2 regions of the Fulvivirga sedimenti genome follow, and region 1 is predicted to be linked to the other one. Evidence: riboswitches for the same ligand, from Rfam matches in the RefSeq annotation. Region 1 holds a riboswitch; the other holds the start of a gene.
What was found. A riboswitch is a leader RNA that binds a small molecule or an ion and turns the genes downstream of it on or off. The one in region 1 is predicted to bind cobalamin.
Positions count from the first base shown of each region.

Region 2: another riboswitch for cobalamin. It lies ahead of LDX50_RS23265 (TonB-dependent receptor plug domain-containing protein); the one in region 1 lies ahead of LDX50_RS11575 (TonB-dependent receptor plug domain-containing protein).

Region 1 covers NZ_JAIXNE010000002.1:1,190,529-1,198,621, reverse strand. The annotation lists gene LDX50_RS11595 (DUF2461 domain-containing protein) at 29-673, shown strand; gene LDX50_RS11590 (amidohydrolase family protein) at 676-2,250, opposite strand; gene LDX50_RS11585 (hypothetical protein) at 2,301-2,897, opposite strand; gene LDX50_RS11580 (TonB-dependent receptor) at 2,933-5,161, opposite strand; cobalamin riboswitch at 5,266-5,451, shown strand; gene LDX50_RS11575 (TonB-dependent receptor plug domain-containing protein) at 5,537-7,405, shown strand; gene LDX50_RS11570 (aryl-sulfate sulfotransferase) at 7,780-8,093, opposite strand, start outside.
Region 2 covers NZ_JAIXNE010000004.1:1,189,799-1,197,891, forward strand. The annotation lists gene LDX50_RS23260 (aryl-sulfate sulfotransferase) at 100-1,656, shown strand; gene LDX50_RS23265 (TonB-dependent receptor plug domain-containing protein) at 2,031-3,899, opposite strand; cobalamin riboswitch at 3,985-4,170, opposite strand; gene LDX50_RS23270 (TonB-dependent receptor) at 4,275-6,503, shown strand; gene LDX50_RS23275 (hypothetical protein) at 6,539-7,135, shown strand; gene LDX50_RS23280 (amidohydrolase family protein) at 7,186-8,093, shown strand, end outside.

The sequences.
Region 1 (8,093 bases):
ACTTTTTACAATCGGGGGCGTTCAGATCATGATGAAAGATCTGTATATATTCCTGGAAAAACTCCGGGTGAATAATAATAAGACCTGGATGGATGAGCATCGTGCTGAATACAATCAGGTTCGCGATGCATATATTCTATGGCTGGATGACCTGGATGCGCGGCTGGCGGAAATTGATCCGTCCTATGATCATACGGAGGGGAAACGCGCCATCCATCGCATCAATAATAACCTGATGTTCCATCCCGACCGGCCCACTTATAAGGAACACATTGGGGCAACCATGGATCGGGTTAAGGAGAAAAGTGACTTTTATATCCATATCGGACCGGAGGAGTCCTTTGTTGCCGGAGGCTACTACCATCCTCCTTCATCCATCCTGTCAAAAATTCGGGAGGCCATTGATTACGACGGAGATGTGCTCCAATCCATACTGGATGAGAAACGCTTTAAGGCAAATTTTGTGCTTGAACAGGATCTGTTAAAGACTTCTCCAAAAGGGTTTACGCAGGATCATCCGCACATCAAACTTTTGCGTTACAAAAGTTTCGCGGTGATGCATACAGTTACCCGGCAAGAGGTTTGCCATCCCGATTTTCAGGATAAAGTTGTGGAATTGTATAAGGTAATGATGCCGTTCAGGGATTACCTGAACCGTGCGGTATTATACTGAGTTCAGAAGCCAGGCTGTTTAATCTCAAAACCTTCTTCTTCCTTCGATGCATCCACAAGCTCTTTTACATCCTGAAGCAGCTTTTTGGCGTCATAGATAATACCATCCTTGATCGTGTATTTTACACCACCCACACGAACTACGTCGTTTTCATCTGTTAGCTTTATGGCACCAGTTCCATACAATACCTTCAGGTTTTGAAGTGGATTTTCTTCGACAATGACAAAATCTGCCAGTTTGCCAACTTCCACTGTGCCCAGATCCTTGTCAAGACCAAGCGCTTCGGCGCCATTCAGCGTAGCGGAGCGAATGACTTCCAAAGGATGAAATCCAGCTTCGCGCAGTAATTCCAGTTCGCGGATATAGGCAAATCCATATAGTTGAAAAATAAAACCGCTGTCAGATCCGGCCGTTACCCTGCCACCCCGGTTTTTATATTCATTGATGAAGGTCATCCAGAGTCGATAATTTTCTTTCCAGGCTACTTCTTCCTCGGTGCCCCAGAAATGCCAGTAGGACCCATGTGATATTTTACTTGGCTGATAGAAACGCCATAAACTGGGCAGGGTGTAGTCTTCATGCCATTCTGCACGGCGAGCACGCATCAGATCCCGGCTCGCCTCATAAATGTTAAAAGTAGGATCCAGCGTGAAATCCAGTTCCAGTAATTCATTCATTACGGCATTCCATTTTTCGGTATATGGCGCTGCGGCCTGTTGCCAAAGACGCCCTGCCTCGCCGAAACGATGCTGCTCGTTATTGTAATTATAATCCAGCGGATAGTTCTGTACCGTCCGGTCGGTAAACAATGCCTCCGGCAAGCCATACCAATGTTCCATGGAGGTAAGTCCCGCGCGGGCGGAATTCAGTACGTTCCATCGCGCGACATCCATCTGCGCGTGGTGACATGCAGAACGCAATCCCAGTTTTTTGTTTTCCATCAATGCCGCTTCCATGATATCCGGGGCAGCACCAAAGAATTTAATCCCGTCGGCACCGTTTTTTGCATTATTCTGCACCCATTCGCGCGCCATTTCCGGTGTACTGATTGGAGAGGTACTTCCCTGTCCGAACGATGTATAAGCCAGTATTCGCGGCGCAGTAATTGTATTTTTCTGACTCTTTTGTTTATGGTCAAGAACCCAGTCGAGTCCGTTTCCCGCTGATGGATCCCGGATCGTGGTGATGCCGTGCGCCATCCAAAGTTTGAAAACATATTCTGCAGGTGTTCCCTGTGCTGACCCTCCGATATGGCCGTGCATATCGATGAAGCCCGGCATGAGATACATACCTGTTGCATCCAGTTCCTTGCCTCCCTTTTCCAGCTTGGGCCGGCGATCGGGGTCGATCGCAACCCCGGGATACCCAACAATTCGAATTTGTTCAATGCGATTATTGCGAACGACAATATCCACTGGCCCGGTGGGTGGAGCGCCGTCTCCTTTAATCATCATTACGCCCCGAATGATTAGCTGTGGCCACGGACCTTCTCCCTCCGTCCGCTCCGGTGCGTCTGTCACCTGGCCGAACGTGAGAAATGGTAGAATTAATAATGCAATTAATGAAAATGCCTTCATAAGATGTTTTTTGGGAATTTACAAAATGACGAATTGATACTAAGGGATTATTATTTGGCCGGCGGATCGAATTGCGAATCACGGTCTGGATTTTCCAGAAATTCGATGATCATCCTTGACTTCAGCCACAGAAATTTCTCCAGTTCATAATAGTCGAAAGCTTGCAGGTCATAGGTTGAGGAAAAATGATCTGTTACGATCTTAAAATCCGAATAGCTCAGTACTGATGTTGGATGCCCGTTGTTTTGAATATGCTGGGTGTAAAGCCCCATTATTTTTTCTGCAATATCCGATTGTACCGGATAAACATCCGGAAAATGAAAATTGCAGTACGTTGAAGCCAGTTTTCTGAATTCGTAAGGCTTATCCGGGAGTAATGCCGAAATGCGCGGAACGATTTCAAGTTCACTGTTTTGAAGATATGGATCTATATGCAATGATTGGATGTGCTTAGCCATCGAGGGCACATAGTGCAGGTCGATAATGCCGTTGTTCATGGCACTGATCTTCTCATTGATAACTAACAGATCTGTATTTTCCGGATTGGCTTCAATAAATTTGAAACAGCGATTATCATTGTAAAAGTAAAGTTCATCCCGCTTGATATCGCGAATCAATTCTTTTATTGTCTCCTTGAGTGTAGCCATGGGCAACGATTTTTTAGCCACATAAGGTAGAAAAATTATTTGAAGAGACTCCAGTTAATTCCTACAAAAAATTCCCTGCCGTGAATAGGGGCATACGAATAGGCGGTATCAAAAAAATTGCTGAAACCCGGATTGGAATAAGGATCATTCAGTCCCGATAAGGGTGAAACCGGTTGAGTGAAATTAAAAATATTACTCACACCCCCATATAGTCTGAGGTTCTTCCAGGATTTGGTGATCTGAATATTATGAATCTGAAAAGGAGAGGAGGTTCTGGGTCTTGGATCAGCCATTGGCTGACCCTGTTCATCGAGATCAAAAACCTCAGGAAGCAACATAGAACCGGTAAAGGTGGCCGACCAGGCAAAGATCCAGTTGGAACGAGGAATGGTATAACTGATATTCAGCAGGGCCGACCATTCAGGGGCGAATGGCAGATTTTCCTTGATGCCCTCTTCGCCGGTCTCTGTCGACCGCAGCAAGGTGCCTGCTGCCATCACCTGAAGGGGAAATATGAATTCCTGTGTCCAGCTGAAACTCACCCCACCGGTTTGGGCATGACCAGCGGTATTGTCATAAATAATTTTCCCGGGATCTGAATAATCAGGAATTATCTTATTGGTAAAGTGCGTGTAAAACACATCAAAATCCACGCTGGCCTGACTGCTGCCCATCGTGAGGATATGATTCAGGTTGAGTGAAATATTGGCGGAACGTTCGGGTTTCAGCTCTTCCCTGATTTCAATGCTCCGCTGCCCGGTTACAAAGGCATGGTCTTCGGTGAATAAGTTTACAAGTCTGAATCCTGTGCCTGAATTGACCCGCAAAGTAGTCCAGTCACCTGCTTTCCATTTCGCATTAAACCTTGGCGAAAAGATTAGTCCGTGTTTTTCATAATAATCTGTGCGCAGGCCACCCAGGAAGGTAAGGGAAGGTGAAAGAGCAAGTTCATCCTGGATAAATATTCCCGGAATGAATTGTTTGTCGGCACCCCCGGGTGTCGCTACCGTATTGTCGTCATAATACTGATAGCGAGAAGTTACACCGGCCAGGATAGCATGCCGACCGGATTCCAGTCTTCTGTAGGCATTGATGAAACCAATCTGTTGCTTTGCCTCATACAGGTCACTGCCGTAGAAACTGTTCTGGTCATGAATACTGAAGGAGTAATCGATTTTATATCCATGGTTGCCGGTAAAGCTTCCGAATAATTCGAACCGTTCTGTCTGGATACTCTCGCCATAAATTGTATCGTTGCCTCGTAATGAATTATGGTTCTCCAGAAAGGATTGAACGCCATTCCTTCGGTCTTCTGTCATGAACTTTGCCGACACGCTTAATTTCTGATCTTTCGGCAACTGTGCCTCCCATTTGCTGAAAATCGCGATGCGGTCCATGTTAATAATATCCCCGAACCCGTCCCTGTTTTCATCAATATACTGGTGCATCCCACTGTAGCTGAGTCCGGAATAGGTTGAAATTTTTTTCAGTTTACCAGACACGGCCGTATTAAAGAACATTTCCCCATGGGTAGTGCCCATAACGTCTGCCGTGAGTATTGGCTGCTTAGCAGGATCTCTTGTAATGATATTGATCACTCCCGCCAGGGCCTCTGAACCATACAGCGTTGAACCCGGGCCTTTAACCACTTCCACCCGATCTACCATGATACCCGGGATACCATTCAGGCCATAGACAGACGCCAGGTTGCCGTACATGGGGGTTCCGTCGATGAGAATCGAGGTATACTGACCCGGAAGTCCGTTAATACTCAAACTATTCGTAAAACATACCCCGCAGGAAACTACCTCCTGGACGCCATTCACCATCGACATGGCGTCTACCAGGTTGTTGGAAGCAGAAGGCATAAACGTATTAAAATGTTTGGTGGTGAGTACTTCGGTTTTAATCGCCGACTGGGATACGAATACGGGCTGGAGTGTACCGGTAATGACCACCTCATCAAGCCCCAGAGAACTTTCCTCAAGCAATATTTTTATTTTTTCATCTGATGCCGGGAGAATTTCCTTGAGGACTGACTTATACCCAAGGGAGCGAATTTCTATACGAATGATATTCTGATCGGCAATTTCCAACCGGAACTTTCCCAGGCTATCTGTGACGGTCATTCCCCCATCCGGCAACTGTCGGATTGTTGCTCCCGGTACGGGACCTTCTTTTCCCTCTACACTGCCCCGTAAGATTTGCTGGGAGAATCCGGACAGCGTGGTTATGAGAAGAAAGAATAAGAAAATAAACCGCATTTCGATTTGACGTAAAATAATATAATAACAAAACTAAAAAATAAATTAGATAAGTCTAAAAAATATTTAAAAAACTCTGAAATACACGGGAGGAAATATTTTACGTATACTTGCACCGTCATGGTGTCCACAATGGTGGACTTAAAAGGGAATACCGGTGAGAATCCGGAGCAGTTCCCGCTACTGTAATCCCATGGATGGCTGATATCCACATTGCCATTGTCCGTTTCGGATGAGAAGGCGGTATCAGTCGGGAGAGCCAGGAGACCTGCCCTGACGATGTTTATTCAATGCTTCGGGTAAAAGCGTGTGAATGGAATCGACTGTTCCCATTCCCCTCTTTTACTCCTTTTGTTTCATTTAACCATTATTGCAATGAAAAAGGAGTTAAAGGTTTGGGCAATAACCTGTATTGCCTTTTGGTGGCTGACGCCAAACATCATTTACGGTCAGCATGACACATTACGCACGGATGAGCTTCGTGAAGTGGTTATTACCGCAAGTAAATTTCCTAAAGCCTCTTCGCAAACCGGTAAAGTAATAAATGTGATCACAAAGGATCAGATAGAAAATGCCGGTGCGCGGGATCTGGGTCAGCTACTACACGAGCAGACCGGATTGTTTGTAAACGGTGCCAATAGTAATCCCGGGAAAGACCGGGGCATATATCTTAGGGGTGCTTCTGCGCAATACACCCTCATTTTACTTGATGGTGTACCAGTTTATGATCCCTCAGGTGTTAATGGCGTATTTGATCTGCGGCTTCTGTCGCTGAACAACATAGAACGGATCGAAATTTTGAAGGGGTCACAATCGACTTTGTACGGGTCTGATGCTATGGCGGGAGTGATCAATATCATTACCAAAACCCCGGAAAGGGCAATTGAACCTTCAGTTTTACTTTCATATGGCACCTATGGGCAATTCCTCGGGGATGTAAGCCTGTTGGGAAGCAAAGGCAAGTTCAGGTATTCAGCCGGATACAGCCGGCGACAGAGTGAAGGATTTTCAGAAGCACGGGATACTACGGGCACAGACGCATTTGAAAAGGATCCGTTTAATCAGAATTCGGCAAATGTGAAAGCAGGGGTTGAGTTGACCAGTAAGACCCGCCTGGAAGGGTTTTTTCAGTTTACCGACATGAAGGGTGATTATGATGCCGGCGCCTTTACCGACTCGGATGTGAATCTTTATGAGGCGCGCAACATGCGCTACGGTATTACTGCCACCAGTCGGGGTGAACGGGGTGATCTCCAGGTTCAGGTTGCCCGGAATGAAACGGATCGTGTTTTTGATACGGATTTCGGAAAGTTTGAATACGCTGCCATTTTTGATCACCTCGAAGGATTCTATCATTACAGAATTTCCGACAGATGGCAGATTCTTCCGGGGGTTTCATTTCAGCGCCAGGAAATTACCAATGAAGAATTTGAAGATGCCAGCCTGTTTGCTCCCTACGCTACGGCTACCTATCAGGCAAACGGTTTTTCCCTGGAAGGGGGTATTCGGTTCAACCGGCATTCTCAATTCGGAAATTTTACTACCTACAGTATCAATCCGAGCTGGTTGATCACTCCGGTATGGAAGGTTTTCGCCAATTATACCACAGGCTTTAAGGCACCTACATTAAATCAGCTTTTTGGGCAGTTTGGAGCAAATCCCAATTTAAAGCCCGAACAAAGCCGCAGCATGGAGGCAGGATTTCAGCGAGCTGATCAGAAGTCTGATATACGTATTGCTGTTTTCAACAGGCGTATTGAGAACATCATCATCTATATCATGGATTATCAGAACAGCGATCGTCAGGATGTAACGGGTGCAGAGGTAGAGGCCGGATATCGAATCACGCCTGAACTGGAGTTCAAGGCGGGATATACCTGGCTCAATGGTGAAATGCAAATGAGTCAGGAGGATAGTGTTTTTAATGGAATTCTCCGTCAGCCGGAACATGCTTTGCGCACTTCGCTTTCCTATTCACCGGTTGCGGGTCTTGAATTGCGGGCCGCCTGGCAGTTATTTGGGTCGCGCAAGGATGTTTATTTTAATCTCCGGGATTTCGCAGTCGAGCAGGTGAATCTTGACGCGTATTCATTACTGGACCTGATGGTTTCCTATTCATTCCCAAAGGCGAAAATGCGTATGTTCGCTGACATTCGTAATTTATTGAATACCGATTATTACGAGGTGTATGGCTATAATGTAATGGGAAGAAATATTCAACTTGGGGTTCACTGGACCCCCTGAGTTTACATAATATAAGGGGAATGCAGGTGCAGAATATTGTCGTTGTTGTCGTTATTTTCGTTGTCTCCGTGATATTATGCGACCACCCGCTGCGCAGGGGTCGGATTAACAAATGCGATCTGTCTCACATATGCGACCACCCGCTCAGGGGTGGAACTATGGTCTGCAGAGTTTCTATTATTTTGCTTTTTGAGAGATGTTTGTGGATGACCCCTGCGATGGCGGGGGTCAAATAAGTGAGCACATTGGCAGAATAAAGAACGACCCCTGCTTTAGCGGGGGTCGCATAAGAACTAATGGCTTGATATACCCGATTAATGAATGATTTGGTGTATGCGTTCTTTGAATTTTTATGCTTGAATTTCCAGCATTCGTTACATCGGAGGCTTCTGCGTGGCTGGTTGTGGATCAATAGGCTGAAGTTCCTTACCTGCGACTGCCGGATGATCTACCGGAATGTGTGTAGCCCTGAAAATGGCATACATGAACGGTCCTACCGGCTGAGGTGGTGTCCCGTCGGGCAGTTTCCACTGTCCGATATAGGGTGACCAGTAGTCCCAGACAACCTCACCGTCTTCCGTAATTTCCTGCAGCCGGCCCTGCGGCCCGAAGTTCATCAGCGTATGACCATTTTTCATACGGTGGGCACTGGAAATAAACATTGCAAGATAGTCACCCTCATTATTTG
Region 2 (8,093 bases), on a different contig from region 1:
TCCAAAAATTCAACCAATTCATGAAAGAGGCTTGTTTTTACCATTAATTCTTATGTTCTTCTGAAAATTTTCAAAACTCCCCAACCATCATATCTTGTCATGTACACTTCTAAACGACTGTTCACTTTACTTTTACTTACATTTTGCTTTTCCTGTGGTCAGCAGGATCAACAGTCCGACGTCGCGGAAGCACCCCCGGAAGGCGGGATTCCCCCGGAAATGGTGAAAATGGCGGCATTGGATCAGGAAAGGGGACTCCGCCTGAAAACAGAAAATGCAACGCCAGGCTATATATTATTTTCCTCCCTTACCAGTTCCGACGTATATCTTATCGATCTGGATGGCAAGGTAGTCCATGAATGGAAAACGAACTTTGGACTCGGTTCCCATTATCTGATGGAAGATGGCCGTTTATATGTGCACAGTCGGGATCCCGAAGCGGTTGTATTTTCCGGCGGGGGTATGGCAGGTCGTGTTCAGGAGTTTAGCTGGGATGGGGAGTTACTATGGGAATACAAACTGGCGAATCAGGACAATCTGATGCACCACGATTTTGCCGTAATGCCCAATGGAAATATCCTGCTCATTGTCTGGGAAAGCAAAACGCCGGAGGAAGCGATGGCGGCTGGCAGAATGCCACACCTGATCCCGAAAGCCGGTGTGTGGCCCGATAAAATAATCGAAGTCAAACCCACCAAACCAAGTGGAGGTGAAATCGTTTGGGAATGGTACGCATGGGACCATATGATTCAGGATGTAAACCCTGATCTCCCGAATTACGGAAAATTAAGCGATCACCCGGAGCGGATCAATATCAACAATGGTGATACTATCCGCCAGCCCGACCCGGAGGAATTTGAACGGGGCAAGGCGCAGGGTCAGTATGCTGCTAATGCGACCATTGATAACATGGGCTCGGATATGTTCCATACCAATGCGATCGACTACAATCCTGAACTCGATCAAATAGTACTTAGTATACCCGATTTTTCTGAAATCTGGATTATTGATCATTCTACAACTACGGAGGAAGCATCGGGCAGTACCGGCGGAAAATCTGGTAAAGGCGGCGACCTCTTGTACCGATGGGGAAATCCGCAGGAATATAACCGCGGGGATACCACGGATCAATACCTTGGATTCGAACATGATGTGCGTTGGATCCTTCCCGGCTATCCGGGTGAAGGTGACCTTACCATCTTTAATAATAACTTCAAGGATGCCGATGGTGAAACTCATTCACAGGTAACTCAAATTACGCCACCCATGGATGCCGATGGGAAATATATTATTCCTGAAAGCGGGCCAATCGGACCTGAAAAACCTACCTGGACCTATACAGCAAATAATGAGGGTGACTATCTTGCAATGTTTATTTCCAGTGCCCACCGTATGAAAAATGGTCATACGCTGATGAACTTCGGGCCGCAGGGCCGGCTGCAGGAAATTACGGAAGACGGTGAGGTTGTCTGGGACTACTGGTCACCCTATATCGGACAGTGGAAACTGCCCGACGGGACACCACCTCAGCCGGTAGGACCGTTCATGTATGCCATTTTCAGGGCTACACACATTCCGGTAGATCATCCGGCAGTCGCAGGTAAGGAACTTCAGCCTATTGATCCACAACCAGCCACGCAGAAGCCTCCGATGTAACGAATGCTGGAAATTCAAGCATAAAAATTCAAAGAACGCATACACCAAATCATTCATTAATCGGGTATATCAAGCCATTAGTTCTTATGCGACCCCCGCTAAAGCAGGGGTCGTTCTTTATTCTGCCAATGTGCTCACTTATTTGACCCCCGCCATCGCAGGGGTCATCCACAAACATCTCTCAAAAAGCAAAATAATAGAAACTCTGCAGACCATAGTTCCACCCCTGAGCGGGTGGTCGCATATGTGAGACAGATCGCATTTGTTAATCCGACCCCTGCGCAGCGGGTGGTCGCATAATATCACGGAGACAACGAAAATAACGACAACAACGACAATATTCTGCACCTGCATTCCCCTTATATTATGTAAACTCAGGGGGTCCAGTGAACCCCAAGTTGAATATTTCTTCCCATTACATTATAGCCATACACCTCGTAATAATCGGTATTCAATAAATTACGAATGTCAGCGAACATACGCATTTTCGCCTTTGGGAATGAATAGGAAACCATCAGGTCCAGTAATGAATACGCGTCAAGATTCACCTGCTCGACTGCGAAATCCCGGAGATTAAAATAAACATCCTTGCGCGACCCAAATAACTGCCAGGCGGCCCGCAATTCAAGACCCGCAACCGGTGAATAGGAAAGCGAAGTGCGCAAAGCATGTTCCGGCTGACGGAGAATTCCATTAAAAACACTATCCTCCTGACTCATTTGCATTTCACCATTGAGCCAGGTATATCCCGCCTTGAACTCCAGTTCAGGCGTGATTCGATATCCGGCCTCTACCTCTGCACCCGTTACATCCTGACGATCGCTGTTCTGATAATCCATGATATAGATGATGATGTTCTCAATACGCCTGTTGAAAACAGCAATACGTATATCAGACTTCTGATCAGCTCGCTGAAATCCTGCCTCCATGCTGCGGCTTTGTTCGGGCTTTAAATTGGGATTTGCTCCAAACTGCCCAAAAAGCTGATTTAATGTAGGTGCCTTAAAGCCTGTGGTATAATTGGCGAAAACCTTCCATACCGGAGTGATCAACCAGCTCGGATTGATACTGTAGGTAGTAAAATTTCCGAATTGAGAATGCCGGTTGAACCGAATACCCCCTTCCAGGGAAAAACCGTTTGCCTGATAGGTAGCCGTAGCGTAGGGAGCAAACAGGCTGGCATCTTCAAATTCTTCATTGGTAATTTCCTGGCGCTGAAATGAAACCCCCGGAAGAATCTGCCATCTGTCGGAAATTCTGTAATGATAGAATCCTTCGAGGTGATCAAAAATGGCAGCGTATTCAAACTTTCCGAAATCCGTATCAAAAACACGATCCGTTTCATTCCGGGCAACCTGAACCTGGAGATCACCCCGTTCACCCCGACTGGTGGCAGTAATACCGTAGCGCATGTTGCGCGCCTCATAAAGATTCACATCCGAGTCGGTAAAGGCGCCGGCATCATAATCACCCTTCATGTCGGTAAACTGAAAAAACCCTTCCAGGCGGGTCTTACTGGTCAACTCAACCCCTGCTTTCACATTTGCCGAATTCTGATTAAACGGATCCTTTTCAAATGCGTCTGTGCCCGTAGTATCCCGTGCTTCTGAAAATCCTTCACTCTGTCGCCGGCTGTATCCGGCTGAATACCTGAACTTGCCTTTGCTTCCCAACAGGCTTACATCCCCGAGGAATTGCCCATAGGTGCCATATGAAAGTAAAACTGAAGGTTCAATTGCCCTTTCCGGGGTTTTGGTAATGATATTGATCACTCCCGCCATAGCATCAGACCCGTACAAAGTCGATTGTGACCCCTTCAAAATTTCGATCCGTTCTATGTTGTTCAGCGACAGAAGCCGCAGATCAAATACGCCATTAACACCTGAGGGATCATAAACTGGTACACCATCAAGTAAAATGAGGGTGTATTGCGCAGAAGCACCCCTAAGATATATGCCCCGGTCTTTCCCGGGATTACTATTGGCACCGTTTACAAACAATCCGGTCTGCTCGTGTAGTAGCTGACCCAGATCCCGCGCACCGGCATTTTCTATCTGATCCTTTGTGATCACATTTATTACTTTACCGGTTTGCGAAGAGGCTTTAGGAAATTTACTTGCGGTAATAACCACTTCACGAAGCTCATCCGTGCGTAATGTGTCATGCTGACCGTAAATGATGTTTGGCGTCAGCCACCAAAAGGCAATACAGGTTATTGCCCAAACCTTTAACTCCTTTTTCATTGCAATAATGGTTAAATGAAACAAAAGGAGTAAAAGAGGGGAATGGGAACAGTCGATTCCATTCACACGCTTTTACCCGAAGCATTGAATAAACATCGTCAGGGCAGGTCTCCTGGCTCTCCCGACTGATACCGCCTTCTCATCCGAAACGGACAATGGCAATGTGGATATCAGCCATCCATGGGATTACAGTAGCGGGAACTGCTCCGGATTCTCACCGGTATTCCCTTTTAAGTCCACCATTGTGGACACCATGACGGTGCAAGTATACGTAAAATATTTCCTCCCGTGTATTTCAGAGTTTTTTAAATATTTTTTAGACTTATCTAATTTATTTTTTAGTTTTGTTATTATATTATTTTACGTCAAATCGAAATGCGGTTTATTTTCTTATTCTTTCTTCTCATAACCACGCTGTCCGGATTCTCCCAGCAAATCTTACGGGGCAGTGTAGAGGGAAAAGAAGGTCCCGTACCGGGAGCAACAATCCGACAGTTGCCGGATGGGGGAATGACCGTCACAGATAGCCTGGGAAAGTTCCGGTTGGAAATTGCCGATCAGAATATCATTCGTATAGAAATTCGCTCCCTTGGGTATAAGTCAGTCCTCAAGGAAATTCTCCCGGCATCAGATGAAAAAATAAAAATATTGCTTGAGGAAAGTTCTCTGGGGCTTGATGAGGTGGTCATTACCGGTACACTCCAGCCCGTATTCGTATCCCAGTCGGCGATTAAAACCGAAGTACTCACCACCAAACATTTTAATACGTTTATGCCTTCTGCTTCCAACAACCTGGTAGACGCCATGTCGATGGTGAATGGCGTCCAGGAGGTAGTTTCCTGCGGGGTATGTTTTACGAATAGTTTGAGTATTAACGGACTTCCGGGTCAGTATACCTCGATTCTCATCGACGGAACCCCCATGTACGGCAACCTGGCGTCTGTCTATGGCCTGAATGGTATCCCGGGTATCATGGTAGATCGGGTGGAAGTGGTTAAAGGCCCGGGTTCAACGCTGTATGGTTCAGAGGCCCTGGCGGGAGTGATCAATATCATTACAAGAGATCCTGCTAAGCAGCCAATACTCACGGCAGACGTTATGGGCACTACCCATGGGGAAATGTTCTTTAATACGGCCGTGTCTGGTAAACTGAAAAAAATTTCAACCTATTCCGGACTCAGCTACAGTGGGATGCACCAGTATATTGATGAAAACAGGGACGGGTTCGGGGATATTATTAACATGGACCGCATCGCGATTTTCAGCAAATGGGAGGCACAGTTGCCGAAAGATCAGAAATTAAGCGTGTCGGCAAAGTTCATGACAGAAGACCGAAGGAATGGCGTTCAATCCTTTCTGGAGAACCATAATTCATTACGAGGCAACGATACAATTTATGGCGAGAGTATCCAGACAGAACGGTTCGAATTATTCGGAAGCTTTACCGGCAACCATGGATATAAAATCGATTACTCCTTCAGTATTCATGACCAGAACAGTTTCTACGGCAGTGACCTGTATGAGGCAAAGCAACAGATTGGTTTCATCAATGCCTACAGAAGACTGGAATCCGGTCGGCATGCTATCCTGGCCGGTGTAACTTCTCGCTATCAGTATTATGACGACAATACGGTAGCGACACCCGGGGGTGCCGACAAACAATTCATTCCGGGAATATTTATCCAGGATGAACTTGCTCTTTCACCTTCCCTTACCTTCCTGGGTGGCCTGCGCACAGATTATTATGAAAAACACGGACTAATCTTTTCGCCAAGGTTTAATGCGAAATGGAAAGCAGGTGACTGGACTACTTTGCGGGTCAATTCAGGCACAGGATTCAGACTTGTAAACTTATTCACCGAAGACCATGCCTTTGTAACCGGGCAGCGGAGCATTGAAATCAGGGAAGAGCTGAAACCCGAACGTTCCGCCAATATTTCACTCAACCTGAATCATATCCTCACGATGGGCAGCAGTCAGGCCAGCGTGGATTTTGATGTGTTTTACACGCACTTTACCAATAAGATAATTCCTGATTATTCAGATCCCGGGAAAATTATTTATGACAATACCGCTGGTCATGCCCAAACCGGTGGGGTGAGTTTCAGCTGGACACAGGAATTCATATTTCCCCTTCAGGTGATGGCAGCAGGCACCTTGCTGCGGTCGACAGAGACCGGCGAAGAGGGCATCAAGGAAAATCTGCCATTCGCCCCTGAATGGTCGGCCCTGCTGAATATCAGTTATACCATTCCTCGTTCCAACTGGATCTTTGCCTGGTCGGCCACCTTTACCGGTTCTATGTTGCTTCCTGAGGTTTTTGATCTCGATGAACAGGGTCAGCCAATGGCTGATCCAAGACCCAGAACCTCCTCTCCTTTTCAGATTCATAATATTCAGATCACCAAATCCTGGAAGAACCTCAGACTATATGGGGGTGTGAGTAATATTTTTAATTTCACTCAACCGGTTTCACCCTTATCGGGACTGAATGATCCTTATTCCAATCCGGGTTTCAGCAATTTTTTTGATACCGCCTATTCGTATGCCCCTATTCACGGCAGGGAATTTTTTGTAGGAATTAACTGGAGTCTCTTCAAATAATTTTTCTACCTTATGTGGCTAAAAAATCGTTGCCCATGGCTACACTCAAGGAGACAATAAAAGAATTGATTCGCGATATCAAGCGGGATGAACTTTACTTTTACAATGATAATCGCTGTTTCAAATTTATTGAAGCCAATCCGGAAAATACAGATCTGTTAGTTATCAATGAGAAGATCAGTGCCATGAACAACGGCATTATCGACCTGCACTATGTGCCCTCGATGGCTAAGCACATCCAATCATTGCATATAGATCCATATCTTCAAAACAGTGAACTTGAAATCGTTCCGCGCATTTCGGCATTACTCCCGGATAAGCCTTACGAATTCAGAAAACTGGCTTCAACGTACTGCAATTTTCATTTTCCGGATGTTTATCCGGTACAATCGGATATTGCAGAAAAAATAATGGGGCTTTACACCCAGCATATTCAAAACAACGGGCATCCAACATCAGTACTGAGCTATTCGGATTTTAAGATCGTAACAGATCATTTTTCCTCAACCTATGACCTGCAAGCTTTCGACTATTATGAACTGGAGAAATTTCTGTGGCTGAAGTCAAGGATGATCATCGAATTTCTGGAAAATCCAGACCGTGATTCGCAATTCGATCCGCCGGCCAAATAATAATCCCTTAGTATCAATTCGTCATTTTGTAAATTCCCAAAAAACATCTTATGAAGGCATTTTCATTAATTGCATTATTAATTCTACCATTTCTCACGTTCGGCCAGGTGACAGACGCACCGGAGCGGACGGAGGGAGAAGGTCCGTGGCCACAGCTAATCATTCGGGGCGTAATGATGATTAAAGGAGACGGCGCTCCACCCACCGGGCCAGTGGATATTGTCGTTCGCAATAATCGCATTGAACAAATTCGAATTGTTGGGTATCCCGGGGTTGCGATCGACCCCGATCGCCGGCCCAAGCTGGAAAAGGGAGGCAAGGAACTGGATGCAACAGGTATGTATCTCATGCCGGGCTTCATCGATATGCACGGCCATATCGGAGGGTCAGCACAGGGAACACCTGCAGAATATGTTTTCAAACTTTGGATGGCGCACGGCATCACCACGATCCGGGATCCATCAGCGGGAAACGGACTCGACTGGGTTCTTGACCATAAACAAAAGAGTCAGAAAAATACAATTACTGCGCCGCGAATACTGGCTTATACATCGTTCGGACAGGGAAGTACCTCTCCAATCAGTACACCGGAAATGGCGCGCGAATGGGTGCAGAATAATGCAAAAAACGGTGCCGACGGGATTAAATTCTTTGGTGCTGCCCCGGATATCATGGAAGCGGCATTGATGGAAAACAAAAAACTGGGATTGCGTTCTGCATGTCACCACGCGCAGATGGATGTCGCGCGATGGAACGTACTGAATTCCGCCCGCGCGGGACTTACCTCCATGGAACATTGGTATGGCTTGCCGGAGGCATTGTTTACCGACCGGACGGTACAGAACTATCCGCTGGATTATAATTACAATAACGAGCAGCATCGTTTCGGCGAGGCAGGGCGTCTTTGGCAACAGGCCGCAGCGCCATATACCGAAAAATGGAATGCCGTAATGAATGA